Regions from separate parts of the Rahnella sp. AN3-3W3 genome, predicted to be linked through region 1. Evidence: predicted binding sites of a transcription regulator. Region 1 holds the regulator's gene; each other region holds the start of a gene.
What was found. The regulator PhoB, encoded in region 1, activates phosphate uptake and scavenging genes when phosphate is short. The targets are predictions, from matches to a motif close to CTGTCATAAAACTGNCNNAT.
Positions count from the first base shown of each region.

Region 2: UC15_RS15920 (MIP/aquaporin family protein) is a predicted target of PhoB. The motif match lies at 3,362-3,381, and genes of this name have one in related genera.
Region 3: phnC (phosphonate ABC transporter ATP-binding protein) is a predicted target of PhoB. The motif match lies at 3,459-3,478, and genes of this name have one in related genera.

Region 1 is NZ_JYDG01000013.1:6,099-11,802, forward strand. It holds gene sbcC (exonuclease subunit SbcC) at 1-2,199, opposite strand, end outside; gene sbcD (exonuclease subunit SbcD) at 2,196-3,434, opposite strand; gene phoB (phosphate response regulator transcription factor PhoB) at 3,672-4,361, shown strand; gene phoR (phosphate regulon sensor histidine kinase PhoR) at 4,384-5,703, shown strand.
Region 2 is NZ_JYDG01000054.1:83,839-89,542, reverse strand. It holds gene hslU (HslU--HslV peptidase ATPase subunit) at 1-1,033, shown strand, start outside; gene UC15_RS15935 (1,4-dihydroxy-2-naphthoate polyprenyltransferase) at 1,132-2,058, shown strand; gene rraA (ribonuclease E activity regulator RraA) at 2,179-2,664, shown strand; gene zapB (septal ring assembly protein ZapB) at 2,729-2,968, opposite strand; gene UC15_RS15920 (MIP/aquaporin family protein) at 3,545-4,393, shown strand; gene glpK (glycerol kinase GlpK) at 4,439-5,704, shown strand, end outside.
Region 3 is NZ_JYDG01000109.1:13,042-18,745, forward strand. It holds gene UC15_RS23410 (hypothetical protein) at 97-714, shown strand; gene UC15_RS23415 (Yip1 family protein) at 892-1,482, shown strand; partial or broken gene dld (D-lactate dehydrogenase) at 1,622-3,312, opposite strand; gene phnC (phosphonate ABC transporter ATP-binding protein) at 3,519-4,355, shown strand; gene phnD (phosphonate ABC transporter substrate-binding protein) at 4,424-5,356, shown strand; gene phnE (phosphonate ABC transporter, permease protein PhnE) at 5,512-5,704, shown strand, end outside.

The DNA.
Region 1 (5,704 bases):
GCGAACCTGCGCCACCTGGCGGTTGCCGAACAGTTCAAGGCGTTGAGCAGTCAGTTCTGAAAGGTTTTTTTCGCCTTCTGCAAACAACTTTTGCAGCCGTTCGACGTCTTGCTGAGATTTCGCCTGCGTCTCTTCCAGCCGGGTAACGCGTTCGGTCAGCAATGCGCTTTGCTGCTGCACTTTCTGCTGCGCGTTCAGTGCGTCATTCAGGGCATCTTTCGCCTGTTGCAGCGCCCGGGCCAGCTGTTCGTGCTGGCTAATCAGCGCCTGCGATTGTTGTTCTTCTTCATCACGGGCGGTCAGCCATTGAGTGATGTCGGCGGTGTCATGTAGCGTAAACGTCAGGTTCAGCGGTGCGCTGAGCTGTTGCCAGTTTGCGGTATGCGCATTCAGTTGCTGCTGGTCTTGCTCCAGCTGGATTTGCAGCCGCGTTTGCTGTTCTTTCAGACTTTTAATTTTTGTTGCCAGTTCGATACCGCTGGCTTTTACCGCATCGAACTCCAGTTGCATTTTCTCGACGCGCTGCGCCGTTTCAGAAGGTTTGACCTCCTGATAATGTTCAATCGCCGGATGCGATGTGGAACCGCACAGCGGGCAGGCTTTGCCGCTTTGCAGATTCGCACGTTCGGCTTCGAGGCTGACGATCAGCATTTCCTGTTTATGCAGTGCTTTAACGTCGTTGAGATGCTCCAGCTGTTTCTGACATTGCAGGCGGATGGTGGCCAGACGCTGTTCTTCTTCAGCCAGTTGCGTCTGATACTGTAGGAAATCTTTTTGCTGTTGCTGCACGCGCTGATTAAGCTGCGGGAAAATTTGAGCGAGTGAAAACAGCTGTTGCCGCACCGGACGCAGCTGCGTGAGTTCGGATTGTCGTTTCTGCAATGCTGCCAGCGGGTGCTGTTTTTCCTGCTCAGTCAGACGCTGTTGCGCAGTGTTAAGTGCGCCGGTCAGCGCGGTCTGGCGGGTCGTATGCTGGCGGCTTTCTTCGTCCAGCTTCTGTCGTTCGGCGGTCATTTGCACCAGCGTCGCGTTATGCTCACTGACAAGTTTCTGCACATCAGTGACAGACTGCTGTGTTTCAGTCAGTGATTTACGCAAACGGGTGATTTCGCCATCCAGCGGCAGGATTTTTTCTTCGATCAGCGTTTGGGTCTGACGCTGTTCTTCCGCCTGTTTCTGACGTGACGTTTGTGCCTGCTCCACCGCCAGATTCAGCGGCGTCATTTGCGCGATTTGCTGTTCCTGCTGCTGCGTCAGGTGCGCCAGTTGCTGCTGAAGACGTTGCGATTCATCCTGACAACGCTGGCGATCGTTGAGCAACGGACGCAGTTTTTCTGCCGGTTCGCTGCGCGCCAGTTGCTGTAACTGCGGCGCGGCGGCCAGATTTTCCTGCTCGGCGGCGGTCAGTTCTTGCTGAGATTGCTGCTGTTTTTGCTGCACCTGCTGCCACTGTTGCAGCCAGTTCAGATCCTGCTGGCGCTGTTGCGCCTGCTGACTGAGCGTGATTTCCTGCGCGTTCAGTTCAGCAAGTTGTGCTTCAAGCGTCTGGCGCTGTTCTTCGCTGAGCAGTTCGATCCCGGCCATGCGCTGGTGCAGACCATCAAGCGTTATCCGCGCTTCTTTATGTTGCTCAAATACTCGCTCAGACAGCAGCCCGTAAATTTCGGTGCCGGTCAGTTCCTCCAGCAGTTCGGCGCGGTCATTGGCATCGGCATTCAGGAATGCGGCAAATTGCCCCTGAGACAGCATCATGGATTTGGTGAAGCGACCGAAATCCAGCCCGGTCAGTGTGGCGATGGCATCGAGTTTATCGCGCACTTTATCGGCCAGAATTTTGCCGTCGGCCAGCAATGCCAGCTCTACTTTCGGTGCCTGCAGATTGCCGTCCGGCGAGTTTTTGGCGCGGCGCTGACTCCAGAACGCGCGATAACCGACGCCTTTGACTTCAAACTCCACTTCGGCCAGCGATTCGGCGGTGTGGCGCGTCATCAGCTCGTTCTGGCTTGGCGTGATGTTCAGACGTGGCGTCTGATGATACAGCGCCAGACAGATGGCATCGAGCAGGGTGGTTTTCCCCGCGCCGGTCGGGCCGGTGATGGCGAACAATCCGTTGCTGGCAAAAGGCTCAGCGGTGAAATCAATTTTCCATTCGCCTTCCAGCGAGTTCAGGTTTTTTAAACGCAAACTGAGAATTTTCATTGTGCGCTGTCCTCCGCATTCTGACCGCTGGTGACCTGTTCAACAACCTGCGCAAACAGCGTGCGCATCCGCGCCTGACGTGGTTCGTCAGGATCCGGTTCCAGTGCCAGCCGTCTTTCAAAGACGTCACTGACGCTCAGTTCGCTGAGTGTCTCTTTTTCCTGTTGCTCAATGCGGTTGATACGCTGTTCTTTACTGCGGCGTAAAAGCACCACTTCTACTGGCAAATCTGCCGTCAGCGCCTGAATGCGGCGCTGAATATCACTGAGATAATCCTGCGTGGCGACTTCAATATCCAGCCACACCGGTTTGGCCGGATCGCCGCCTTCGAACTGCGCCAGTTGTTTTTCGATTTCTGCCAGCGAGCCTTTGATTATCTGCATGGGCTGGAAAACGGGAATCTCCAGCGTGTCGATGGCGTTGAGCGTCGCGCCCTCAAAGTCCAGTAAGTACACACTTTTGGCTTTACTCAGTTCATCAAAACTCAGCGCAATCGGCGAACCGCTGTAACGGATATGTTCGGTTTTGGCGACGCACTGTGCGCGGTGGATATGACCAAGTGCCACGTAATCGACCGGCGGAAACGCCTGCGCGGGGAAGGCATCGAGTGTGCCTATATAGATGTCGCGCACGGAATCGGAGGTGCTGACGCCAACCGTGGTCAGATGGCCGGTAGCAATGATCGGTAGCGAAACGCCGAGTTCGTCGCGTTTGGTCTGCGCGGCCTGCCACAACGCGTCATAATGCGCGGCGATGGCTTCCTGCAATGCCAGCTGTTTGTCGCTGCCGGATTGTCCCGCCTGACTGGCGAGCAAATCCCGCGGACGTAAAAACGGAATAGCGCAAAGTACCGCGCCCGGTGTCCCGTCACGCTGGTTGAGCACTAAAATCTGTTCAGAGAGGTTTTCGCCGACGGTCGCAATCACCCGCGTATTCAGGCAGGAAAGCAGTTCTCGCGATTCATTGAGCGTGGCGACAGAATCGTGATTCCCCGCCAGTACAATCAGCTGACAGCCGGTTTGTTGCAACTCGACGACGAAGCGGTTGTAAAGCTCGCGGGCATAGCTGGGCGGGGAACCGGTATCAAATATATCGCCTGCCACAATCACGACATCTACCTGATGTTGCTGCACCTGACCAGTCAGCCAGCGCAAAAATGCCTGATGTTCGGCGGCGCGGCTTTTGGTGAAAAAGTACTGGCCGAGGTGCCAGTCTGACGTGTGGATCAGGCGCATGAGACTCCCGTATGGATCTGGATGACGACAATGGGGCAAAGTATAAACGTCGGCGGGGGACGCTGTCCCCGATAAATCAGACCAATTTCAGCGAGATGGCAGCTGAATAGAAGAAATGTCTCTGTCATATTTGACTGTAATGAACCATCCTTTCTATTCATAAATCTGTCACAAAACTGACGCATAATGGCGCCCGCAATCAAATAAAAGATCGCTAACCTATTGGCAGGACCTACGATGGCAAGACGTATACTGGTGGTTGAAGACGAAGCTCCAATCCGTGAAATGGTGTGTTTTGTACTGGAACAGAATGGCTATCAGGCAGTAGAAGCTGAAGATTTTGATTCAGCCGTTGGCCAGCTGGTAGAACCTTACCCTGAACTTATCCTGCTCGACTGGATGTTACCCGGCGGTTCCGGTATTCAGTTTATCAAACATCTCAAACGTGAAGCGCTGACCCGCGAAATTCCGGTGATGATGCTGACCGCCCGCGGTGAAGAAGAAGACAGGGTACGCGGCCTGGAAGTCGGTGCCGATGATTACATCACCAAACCGTTTTCTCCAAAAGAATTGGTTGCCCGCATTAAAGCCGTGATGCGACGCATCTCGCCAATGGCGGTGGAAGAAGTGATCGACATGCAGGGTTTAAGCCTGGATCCGTCGTCTCACCGTGTGATGGCCAACGAGCAGGCGCTCGATATGGGGCCGACCGAATTTAAATTATTGCACTTCTTTATGACCCACTCCGAACGTGTTTACAGCCGCGAACAGTTGCTCAATAACGTCTGGGGCACTAACGTTTATGTGGAAGATCGCACGGTAGACGTGCATATTCGTCGTTTACGTAAAGCGCTGGAAACCAGTGGACATGACAGAATGATCCAGACTGTTCGTGGAACCGGATACCGTTTTTCAACGCGTTATTGAGTCCCCACAGCGGAGAATCTGTGTGCTAGAACGTTTGTCATGGAAACGATTGGCCGGTGAATTCTTTCTCTTTTGCCTGCCCGCGTTAATCCTCGGTATCTTCGTCGGCCATTTCGGCTGGCTCCTCTTTGCGTCGCTGCTGGCGGCGCTGGGCTGGAATTATTACAACCAGCTCAAACTCTCTCACTGGCTGTGGCTTGACCGCAGCATAACCCCGCCGAATGGCCGCTGGAGCTGGGAGCCTTTGTTTTACGGGCTAAACCAGATGCAGATGCGTAACCGCCGTCGCCGTCGCGAATTAGGTCAGCTCATTAAACGTTTCCGCAGTGGTGCCGAATCATTACCCGATGCGGTGGTACTGACGACGGAAGAGGGCAATATTTTCTGGTGTAACGGGCTGGCGCAAGATTTGCTCGGTTTCCGCTGGCCGGAAGATAACGGACAACACATCTTTAACCTGCTGCGTTATCCCGAGTTTCGTACCTGGATCCAGACCCGTGATTTCAGCCGTGCCCTGAATCTGCAACTCAATAACGAGCATTACGTCGAGTTTCGCGTTATGCCTTATTCCGAAGGGCAATTGCTGATGGTGGCGCGTGATGTTACGCAGATGCGTCAGCTCGAAGGTGCACGTCGTAACTTCTTCGCTAACGTCAGTCATGAACTGAGAACCCCGCTGACTGTATTGCAGGGATATCTGGAAATGATGGAAGACGCCAAACTGGAAGAGCCGTTTCGTACCAAAGCGCTGGACACCATGCAGGAGCAGACGCGGCGCATGGACGGGCTGGTCAAGCAGCTGCTGACATTGTCGAAAATCGAAGCGTCAGCAAATATCGATATGCACGAGAAAGTCGATATTCCGGTAATGCTCGGCATGCTGGAGCGCGAAGTGCAATCCTTAAGCAGTGGCCGTCACGAAGTGGTGTTCCGTGTAAACGAGAAACTGAAGGTCTTTGGCAATGAAGATCAGTTACGCAGCGCGGTGTCGAATCTGGTGTACAACGCCGTCAACCACACCCCGGCGGGGACGCGGATAGAAGTCAGCTGGCAACAAACGCCGCATGGCGCGCAGTTCCAGATCAGTGATAACGGGCCGGGTATTGCGCCGCAACACCTGCCGCGCCTGACTGAACGTTTCTACCGTGTCGATAAAGCGCGTTCGCGCCAGACGGGCGGCAGCGGTCTGGGGCTGGCCATCGTCAAACACGCCCTGAGTCATCACAACGCAAAACTTGAAGTGATGAGTGAAGTCGGCGTCGGTACCCGCTTTATATTTACACTGGCACCGAAACTGATTGTTCCTCAGGAACAGGCCAGCCAAAGCGATGTGAAGGGATAAA
Region 2 (5,704 bases), on a different contig from region 1:
CGATCTGACCGATTCCGCCGTGAAAATGGTGCGCCTGCAATCGATTGAGAAAAACCGTTACCGTGCCGAAGAAATGGCTGAAGAGCGCATTCTCGACGTGCTGATCCCGCCAGCGAAAAACAACTGGGGACAGGCCGACGAAGCGCAGGAACCTTCTGCTGCACGCCAGAACTTCCGCAAGAAACTGCGTGAAGGCCAGCTCGACGATAAAGAAATCGAAATCAGTCTGGCATCCGGTCCGATGGGCGTTGAAATCATGTCCCCTCCGGGCATGGAAGAAATGACTAATCAGCTCCAGTCGATGTTCCAGAGCATGGGTGCTCAGAAACAGAAACCGCGCAAACTGAAAATCAAAGAAGCGTATAAGCTGCTGATTGAAGAAGAAGCAGCAAAACTGGTGAACCCGGAAGAGCTGAAAGAACAGGCAATCGAAGCCGTTGAACAGCACGGTATCGTGTTCATCGATGAGATCGATAAAATCTGTAAACGCGGCGGCCAAAGCTCCGGTCCTGACGTTTCGCGTGAAGGTGTTCAGCGCGACCTGCTGCCACTGGTCGAAGGCTGCACGGTTTCGACCAAGCACGGCATGGTGAAAACGGATCACATCCTGTTTATCGCCTCCGGTGCTTTCCAGACTGCCAGCCCGTCAGACCTGATCCCTGAATTGCAGGGCCGTCTGCCAATCCGTGTGGAACTGCAGGCGCTGTCGACTGAAGACTTCGAGCGCATCCTGACCGAGCCGAGTGCTTCGCTGACTCATCAGTACAAAGCATTGATGGCGACCGAAGGCGTGACCATTGACTTCACGGCTGACGGTATCCGTCGTATTGCCGAAGCAGCATGGCAGGTGAACGAAACAACCGAGAACATTGGTGCACGTCGTCTGCATACCGTTCTGGAGCGTTTGATGGAGGATATCTCCTATGACGCGAGTGAAAGTAACGGAATCTCTATAAACATTGATGCAGATTATGTTAGAAGCCACCTTGACCAGCTGGTAGCTGATGAAGATCTGAGCCGTTTTATCTTATAATTTGCTCATACGTTCCGAAAGTGATCTTCAGGGAGGCGTTTGCCTCCCTGATTTTTTTTTAGATTTCGGACTGATTCTTCACCTGAGCGAAATCACCTATGAGCACAATGACTCCCTGCACCCCGACAACGCCTGCCCGCGCGTGGCTGGAAAGCCTGCGTCCAAAAACGTTGCCCCTGGCTTTTGCCTCTATCGTCATGGGGTCTGCCATTGCCAGCCTGCAAGGCGTTTTCCATCCGCTTATCGCGCTTCTGGCACTTTTGACTGCCGGATGTCTGCAAATTCTGTCGAATCTGGCAAATGACTATGGCGACGCCGAAAAAGGCAGCGATACACCCGATCGCGTCGGGCCATTGCGCGGTATGCAAAAAGGCCTGATTACGGCCGCGCAAATGAAGCGCGCCATCATGCTGACTATTGCGCTGACCATCGTTTGCGGGATTGCACTGATTGCCGTTGCCTGCCACAAACCGAGCGACGTGGTAGGTTTTCTGATCCTCGGTCTGCTCTCGATTGGCGCCGCCATCACCTATACCGTCGGCACGCGCCCTTACGGTTACATGGGACTGGGTGATATTTCCGTGCTGATTTTCTTCGGCTGGATAAGCGTCGCGGGCACATTCTATTTGCAGGCGGGTTATTTCGACTGGATCGTGATGTTACCGGCGACGGCGACCGGTTTGCTCTCGACCGCGGTGCTCAATATCAATAATTTGCGCGATATCGAAACCGACAGTGCGAATGGCAAGAACACGCTGGCTGTACGTCTCGGCCCGGTCAATGCCCGCCGCTATCATGCAACCATTTTGACGGCCGCTGTCGTGTGTCTGGCGATATTCTCCGCCGTGCATCTGCATCACTGGACTGGCTGGTTGTTTATTCTGGCGATTCCGATGCTGGCAAAACACGTCATGCGTGTGATGCGCGCTAAAACATCCACCGAAGTACGTCCCCTTCTGGAACATATGGTAAAAGCGGCGTTACTGACTAACGTCTTGTTTGCAATAGGTCTGTTGCTGAACTGAGTAAAGTTGGCCTGATGTGCGTTTATCGGGCTGCTTTTCACATTTAACAATTGATGATTTTGCCAACATCTGCCGGAAAGGGATATACTGAACACTCATGCAGCAACCAGATGAAATCCTATGAAATACGATACTTCCGAACTTTGCGACATCTACCATGAAGAAGTGAATGTCGTCGAACCCCTGTTCTCCAACTTTGGCGGCCGTACTTCATTTGGCGGGCAAATCACGACAGTGAAATGCTTTGAAGATAATGGCTTGCTTTATGACCTGCTGGAAGAAAATGGCCGTGGCCGCGTGTTAGTGGTCGATGGCGGCGGCTCTGTTCGTCGCGCATTGCTGGATGCCGGACTGGCACGCCAGGCATTGCAAAACGAATGGGAAGGCATTGTGATTTACGGTGCTGTCCGTCAGGTAGACGATCTGGAAGAGCTCGACATCGGCATTCAGGCGATGGCAGCCATTCCTGCGGGCGCAGGCAGTGAAGGGATCGGCGAAAGCGACATTCGTGTCAATTTTGGCGGCGTCACCTTCTTCTCCGGCGATCATCTGTATGCCGACAATACCGGCATCGTGTTGTCAGAAGATCCGCTCGATATCGAGTAAACCGCTGTTTTCAGCCACAAAAAAGGACGCCGAGGCGTCCTTTTTCATTGAATGGCGGAAGTACTCAGACTTCTTCCATTTTTCCCAACAGTGCACGCAGACGATCCTGCCAGACGTGTTGTTCTTCTTTCAGCTGCGCGTTTTCACGCACCAGAGACTCGTGATTGCCGCTGGCCTGCTGAACTTCCTGAGACAAGGTGTTGTTCTGCTCTTTCAGTTCTTCGATTTCCATCTGCAACAGAGTGATGGTATCAATCGCTTGCTGAACTTTAGCTTCTAATTTCTCAAATACTTCAAATGACATTTTTCGGTCCCCTTATGTTCGCAAGGCGCACATCTTATGTTCTGCCGCATCGTCCGGACACGGCTCAAAAATTCCTGCACTCCGTCGATTTTCATAACGAATTCAATTCAAAATTTCGTATAAACGTCGGGTGTCTTAACGGGTGATTGTATGTAGCCAGCTTTGCCCTGTCTACCCAGAACCCCTTTATCCACGCAGTCTGTTGCAATTTAACAGTGCGGGGTATCAGGAAATGCTTAAAAAGCGGTACCTCTTACCAGAAATCGTCCTTAATACCGAATAACCTTAGCCGCCGTAGTGCCATGCAGCGGGGTGTTCGTTTGGCTCAAACGCCCGTATAAAATGTTAAACCCTGTGCTTTTTGCTCTACATCAAGTTAAGCCAATACGCGAAATCGCTCATTTTTATGACACGACACACAAAATTTGATTTCGCTATTTCTCGTTTATGCTCGTTAACGATAAATTCACATTACGTTCTCATTTAATGATGAACGTCAAAATCCGATTACGTTCACGTACGCACGACAGAAAAACTATAACTAACCATTAACATCATCCTTAACAGGATCAAACTATGAGCCAAACCATGAGTTCCACATTAAAAGGTCAGTGCATCGCTGAGTTTCTGGGTACCGGGCTTATCATTTTCTTCGGTGCGGGCTGTGTTGCTGCGCTGAAACTTGCCGGAGCATCCTTTGGCCAGTGGGAAATCAGTATCGTCTGGGGATTTGGTGTGGCAATGGCCATCTACCTGACTGCCGCAATTTCAGGCGCACACCTGAACCCGGCTGTAACCGTCGCCTTATGTTTGTTCGCGAACTTTGAAGGACGCAAAGTTCTGCCTTACATCATCGCACAGGTTGCAGGCGCCTTCTGTGCCGCCGCACTGGTCTACGGCCTTTATTACAATCTGTTCTTCGATTTCGAGCAAAGCCACAACATGGTGCGCGGCAGTGTCGAAAGTCTGGATCTGGCCGGTATCTTCTCGACCTATCCAAACCCGCACATCAGCGTATTACAGGCATTCTTCGTTGAAACCGTGATTACTGCAGTTCTGATGGCGCTGATCCTCGGCCTGACTGACGACGGTAACGGCCTGCCGCGTGGCCCGCTGGCACCGCTGCTGATCGGTATTCTGATTGCAGTTATCGGCGCATCAATGGGGCCACTGACCGGATTCGCCCTGAACCCTGCGCGTGACTTCGGTCCTAAGCTTTTCGCCTACTTCGCTGGCTGGGGCAAAGTCGCCTTCACCGGTGCACGCGATATCCCTTATTTCCTGGTGCCTATTTTCGGTCCGCTGGTGGGTGCTGCCCTGGGTGCCGCAGGTTATAAAGCGTTGATTAGTCGTCATTTACCACATCAGATTAATGTGCCGGTTGAAGATAAAGCACCGCAGCCAACCAAACAGCGTAAGGCCTGATCGGCTAAACTGTTCCACAGCTTACTTATTCGCAGGATGAACATTATGTCAGCAGATACGACTCACGAAAAAAAATACATTGTCGCACTCGACCAGGGTACGACCAGTTCACGCGCCGTGGTTCTGGATCACGATGCCAACATCGTCAGCGTTTCACAGCGCGAATTCACCCAGATATACCCTAAATCTGGCTGGGTTGAGCATGACCCGATGGAAATCTGGTCATCCCAAAGCTCGGTGCTGGTGGAAGTGCTGGCGAAAGCCGACATCAACTCTGATCAGATCGCCGGTATCGGTATCACCAACCAGCGTGAAACCACCATCGTGTGGGAAAAAGAAACCGGCAAGCCAATCTATAACGCGATTGTGTGGCAATGCCGCCGTACTGCTGACATCTGTGAAAAGCTGAAAAAAGATGGCATGGAAGAGTACATCCGTCATAACACCGGCCTGGTGGTTGACCCGTATTTCTCCGGCACCAAACTGAAATGGATCCTCGATCACGTTGAAGGCTCCCGCGAGCGTGCTAAACGTGGCGAACTGCTGTTCGGCACTGTAGACACCTGGTTAGTCTGGAAAATGACTCAGGGACGCGTTCACGTAACGGATTACACTAACGCCTCACGTACCATGCTGTTCAACATCCACGACCTGAAGTGGGATGACCGTATGCTGGAAGCGCTGGACATTCCGCGTGAAATGCTGCCGGAAGTGCGTCCTTCTTCTGAGATTTACGGCCAGACCAACATCGGTGGTAAAGGCGGTACGCGTATTCCAATCGCCGGTATCGCAGGTGACCAGCAGGCGGCGCTTTATGGCCAGCTTTGCGTACAACCGGGTATGGCTAAAAATACTTACGGCACCGGCTGCTTTCTGCTGATGAACACCGGTACTGAAGCGGTCGCTTCTAAAAACGGTCTGCTGACCACCATCGCCTGCGGTCCGCGCGGCGAAGTGAACTACGCACTGGAAGGCGCGGTGTTTGTTGGCGGGGCTTCGATTCAGTGGCTGCGCGACGAACTGAAACTGATCAGCGACGCAACAGACTCCGAATACTTCGCCTCTAAAGTGAAAGACACCAACGGCGTTTACGTGGTACCGGCTTTCACCGGACTCGGTGCGCCTTACTGGGACCCGTATGCCCGTGGCGCCATTTTCGGTCTGAGCCGTGGCGCCAACAGCAACCACATCATCCGTGCAACACTGGAATCTATCGCTTACCAGACCCGCGACGTGCTGGATGCGATGCAGGCTGACTCAGGCACACGTCTGCAGGCGTTGCGTGTGGACGGCGGCGCGGTTGCCAACAAC
Region 3 (5,704 bases), on a different contig from region 1:
TTGATTTGATATGGTTATTTATACAGCGCAAAATCCCCACAGATTAAGAGTTTCTAAACAGGGAAAGCTCATAAGCTCATGTGAGGGACAACAGCCATGTTTCAGCTCAGCACAATGGATATCTCGCCCGTCAATCCGATGCTCTACTTTCCCGGTGCCTCTGCCTGGCCGGAAGAATACAAAGGAAAATTGCTCATGGAAAAGCTCATGCAAAATCAGATCAATAATATCGAAAAACAAGGGATCAAAAACGGTGAGGAAATTGCCGGACTAAATCTTCGTGTAGGGAAGGTGGAACAACAGGTCACTCAGCTGACGGAAGTGGTCACCGAAACTAATCTGCGGGTCGGCAAACTGGAGTATCAGATGGTCACGCTCACTGAAGCGGTAACAGATATCGGTGTGCGTGTTGGAAAAACTGAACAGAACATCTCCCGCATCGACGGGCATCTTCTTAGGATTGACGATCGACTGGTGCATATCGACAAACGGTTTGAACAAGTCGACAAACGGTTTGAACAAGTCGATAAACGGTTTGAACAAATCGACAAACGGTTTGAACAGGTGGATGCGCGTTTTGTAAAGATTGAAGCCTCATTAAGCGCCATGCAGAAGATGTTTTATGACCTTATGATCCAACAGACTCGCTGGATTATTAGCATGATGCTGGTACTGGTAGGTGCAACTTTTACAGCCGCTCGCTTTATCCATTAAGAGGGGCCTGCTGCGGTCAAACGCTGATTACGATAAGTTGAGCGCAGCAGCAAAACTGGCAATAACGGCTATAATATAGACAGGTCGTCACCTTCCTTGTGCCCTTGTGTGACGGGCATTTCCGAAGGTCTATCACTGCACGCCGCTGGCGGCTTTCGGCGTACAAGGGGGTGTTTCATGGCAAATCATGTCTGGGGACTGTTATCCCATCCTGGTCCCGAACTGCAGCAAATCCAGCGTGAGCGGGAAACCGTTTCACATGTGTATTCCCACCATGTTCTTTTGATGGCGTTGATCCCGGTTGTCTGTTCGTTTATCGGTACAACACAGTTGGGCTGGAATTTCGGTGACGGTAAGACGCTGATGGTTTCCATGTTCACCGCGTCGTATATCGCCGTTATCTTCTATGTTCTGATGCTCGCCGCTGTCGCACTCATGGGGCGCATAATCTACTGGATGGCACGTCGTTATGACAGCCGCCCGACACTCAACAGCTGTATCGTGTTTGCCGGTTATGTTGCCACGCCGATGTTCCTGAGTGGTCTTGTTGCGCTTTATCCGATGGTCTGGTTATGCCTGTTCGTTGGCATCATCGGGCTGTGTTATAGCGGATATCTGTTGTATCTCGGCATTCCTAACTTCCTGAATATCGACCGTCGCGAAGGGTTCCTGTTTTCCAGTTCAACGCTGGCAATGGGCGTTCTGGTATTAGAGTTACTTCTGGCTCTGACGGTGATTATGTGGGGTTACGGAACACAGTTATTTTAACTTAATGGCTATCTTACTTGCCATTTTGCCCCCAGGCAGTGCTCGGACTCCTCACGTACTTTATGTACGCTGCGGAGCCTCCGCGCTGTCCGGGAACAAACTGCCTGCGCCGACTACGCCATTTGCCTTTTGAAGGACATTATTCCTGCCAGTTTTTCATCTTACTGGTTTTTCCGATCCCCGGATTGAAGCTGTTGGTCGGGTCGGCCTGCCGGTAGAACTCTTTCAGATGCGGTTTTGCCAGATACAGATGCCCGACGTTATGCTCTGCCGGATATTCCGCGCCTTTGGCGTCGAGCAATTCAAGCATCCGGTGTTTCAGTGCCTTGCTGTTCGCGCCTTTTTTGACGATGTAATCCTGATGGAAAACGTGGCACATGAAATGGCCGTAATACAGTTTTGCCACCAGCTGATTGTCGATATCTTCCGGCAATGTTTCGAACCAGTCGCGGTCATTACGGCGCAGTGCAATATCCAGCGCCAGAATATCCTCCACTTCTTTTTCATGTACCGCGTGATAACGCACCGCAGCACCTGCAGCGGCGAAACGGTGCAGGAAAGCTTTTTTGCCTTCGTCAGCCGAGCAGATAAAGAAATCACCCTGACCATCACTGAAGAAACGCGTCAGAAATGTACGTGCCTCATCAATTCCAGGGCCGGACATTTTTAGCAGTAAGTGATGTTCAAACCGGTCACGGTACTGCTTCATGCGAGGTGGAAGGTGATTCGGCAGGGCTTTGCTCAGGCATTGCATTACGCGGTCGCTGAAGTTTTTCGGCAGGAAAGGGACTTTACTGGCATGCGCATCGAATTTCCCTTTCGCGGTAAACATGTCCGGCATTTTGTCGGTGCCAAGCTTATCGATCATCATGAATGTGTCTTTGCCGTAGACTTCGGTGATATCGAAAATATCGCGATGCATGTATTCACCGGCCACCGGCAGGTTCGCAAAATCACGCAGGATCTGACGGCGTAATTCGGTCAGCACTGCCGTGTCATTGGTGCCGATATAAAATACCTGCTGTTGCGTTTCAGCCGGGAAAGTATCCAGACGTACGGCGAACACGGCCAGTTTTCCTGCACAACCTGAGGCTTCAAACAGCCGCCGCTCATCGGCGTTAAAACGTGAAGGCGTATCAGCGTCCACTTCACGCACCCGCGCAGCATAATCATGGTCAGATGCCAGACGCTGATCGTGCAGTATGTCACTTTCCAGATAATCAGCTTTTTCCAGACGCGTCAGTATTTCTTCCGGCGTTTCGCCAAGATTAATACCCAAATGGTTAATCAGGCGTAATTCACCCTGTGCGTCGATCTGCGCATAAAGCGCCATTTCGGTATAGGCCGACCGCGTTTCACCAGCGATCCACCTGAGTTGTTGCAAATCCCACCGACCACCGATGCACCGATGCACGACGAGCCAATTACCGAATGCGGTTCACGGTTATAAGGTTTGAGGATTTTTTCCAGCTTATAAAGGGTGCTGCCGGGGAAGCCAATCACCTGATGACCGCCGTCGAGCAACTGAATTTGATCAAGATTGAGGGTACTGAAAATGACGATATCGCGGTCATAATCATCACCGCTGGGCGTTGAGCCTTCGGTCAGCCCGGTATTAGCGGCCTGCATAATGACAATCTTATCGGCGGCGATACAGGCTTTAAGCAACTGCCATTGTTGCAGCAGCGTTTGCGGAAATACCACGGCCAGCGCTTTGCCGCCACCTGAACGAAATCCTTTGCGGTAGCGCTCAGTGTTGCTGTCTCCGGTCAGAACATGACGGCTGCCAGCAATCTCTTTGAGCGTGGCGATGAGTGACTGATTATCCATTTCATCTTCCTTTTTAAATGCGTTGCCATCTAATCATAGACTTAAATGATACTTATTAAGTTAAACCCCATTCGGGATATCTGTTAGGTAATTTCACTTAATCTGTTGCATTTTTGTCATGTGCTGTCCATTAAATCGTCATTGATGTGTCATATAACTCGCGCTTAATGAACGCCAGATTATGAAAGCAACCGAGAGACAGCATCATGGCGCAAGCTCAACTTAAGCTGGCACAGGCTGAATACCCTCAGGCCGGGCCACAGCATTTGAACAAAGTTCTGGACGTGAAAGGCCTGGTGAAATCTTATAAATCAGGTCAGCGCGTCCTGAATGACATCAATTTTGATCTGCACGCGGATGAGTTCGTGGCGGTGATTGGCCGGTCCGGCGCAGGTAAATCCACTCTGTTACACGTACTCAACGGTACCATTCCGCTTACCGATGGTAGCGTAGTGTGTCATTACGAAAATGGTGAACAACAGCAACTGGCCGGGCTGACCGGTAAAGCGTTGCGTCGCTGGCGCTCGGGTTGCGGGATGATTTTCCAGGATTTTTGTCTGGTTCCTCGCCTGGATGTGCTGACTAACGTGTTGCTGGGCCGTCTGAGCCATACCTCAACATTCAAATCTTTCTTTAACCAGTTCGACGACGAAGACCGTGCCCGCGCGATTTCTCTGCTCGAGTGGCTGCATATGTTGCCGCATGCGTTGCAGCGCGCTGAAAATCTCTCCGGTGGTCAGATGCAACGTGTGGCGATTTGCCGTGCCCTGATGCAGAACCCGAAAATTCTGCTGGCCGATGAGCCTGTTGCGTCGCTGGATCCGAAAAATACGCTGCGCATCATGAATGCGCTGAAAAAAGTCAGTGAAGAAAATATTGCCGTGATGGTCAACCTGCACTCGGTCGAGCTGGTGAAAGATTATTGCACCCGCGTTATCGGTATCGCCAAAGGGCAAATTATTTTCGACGGTCATCCCGATCAGTTAACTGACGGTATTTTGCAACAGTTATACGGTGAAGAACACGAAGCCATAAACAGTTAAACAACAACGTTATTTATTTTGCAGTACTTATTTCTACTTTCTCTCAATCTACACAAGGTCATCATTACATGAAGAAGTTATTACGTCTGGCAGTTTTCGTAGCAGGTTCTTTTACCGCGATGCACAGCATGGCAGAAGATGCGCCTAAAGAATTGAATTTGGGTATTCTGGGCGGCCAGAATGCGACTCAGCAAATCGGTGATAATCAGTGTGTAAAAGATTTCTTCGATAAAGAATTAAACGTGGATACCAAACTGCGTAATTCCTCTGATTACTCAGGTGTTATTCAGGGGTTATTAGGTAAGAAAGTAGACATGGTATTAAGCATGTCGCCATCGTCTTTCGCCTCAGTTTATATTAATAATCCGAAAGCCGTAGATCTGGTCGGTATTGTTATCGACGATACCGATAAATCCCGGGGTTATCACTCGGTGGTTGTGGTGAAAGCCGATAGTCCGTACCAGAAATTGTCTGACCTGAAAGGTAAATCATTCGGCTTCGCGGACCCGGATTCCACGTCCGGCTATCTGATCCCGAACCAGACTTTCAAGAAAGAATTTGGTGGCACGACAGACAACAAGTACAACAACTTCTTCTCCAGTGTCACCTTCTCCGGCGGCCATGAGCAGGATATTCTTGGCGTGCTTAACGGTCAGTTTGAAGGCGCAGTGACCTGGGCATCAATGATCGGCGACCGTGAAACCGGTTATACCTCCGGCGCATTCAACCGTATGATCCGCATGGACCATCCGGATCTGATGAAGAAAATTCGTATCATTTGGGAATCTCCGCTGATCCCTAACGGCCCGATCTTAGTGCGAAGCGATCTGCCACCGGCGTTCAAGGCTAAACTGGTTTCTGCCATCAAGAAACTGGATAAAGAAGACCACGCCTGCTTCGTGAAAGCCGTCGGCGGTAAACAACATATCGGCGAAACGTCTCTGGCTGAATATCAGCAGATTATTGATATGAAGCGTGAGCTGACTAAAGGCGGTCGCTAACCCGTAACTCCCTCCCCTGCGAAGGGGAGGGTGGGGGTGGGGTATTAATGGCAACTCAGGAAGCGAAAGCTTTTACCATTATTGTTTTTTTAATCTCCTGACCTCCCCCTTCGCAGGGGGATGAATAATGATTATCGCAAATCGGAAATATTATTTTGAACAAAGACTTCAATCGTTATTACCAGCAGATTCGGGGAAAACAAAAGCGTGAGGCGCTGATCTGGTCAGGGCTGATGCTGTTGTTATATCTGTGGTCAGGCAATGTTTCCGAACTTAATTTAAAAACGATTATTGTCTCCGCACCGAGCTTCTTTGATTATATTGGTCAGACGGTGCCGGTATTACACT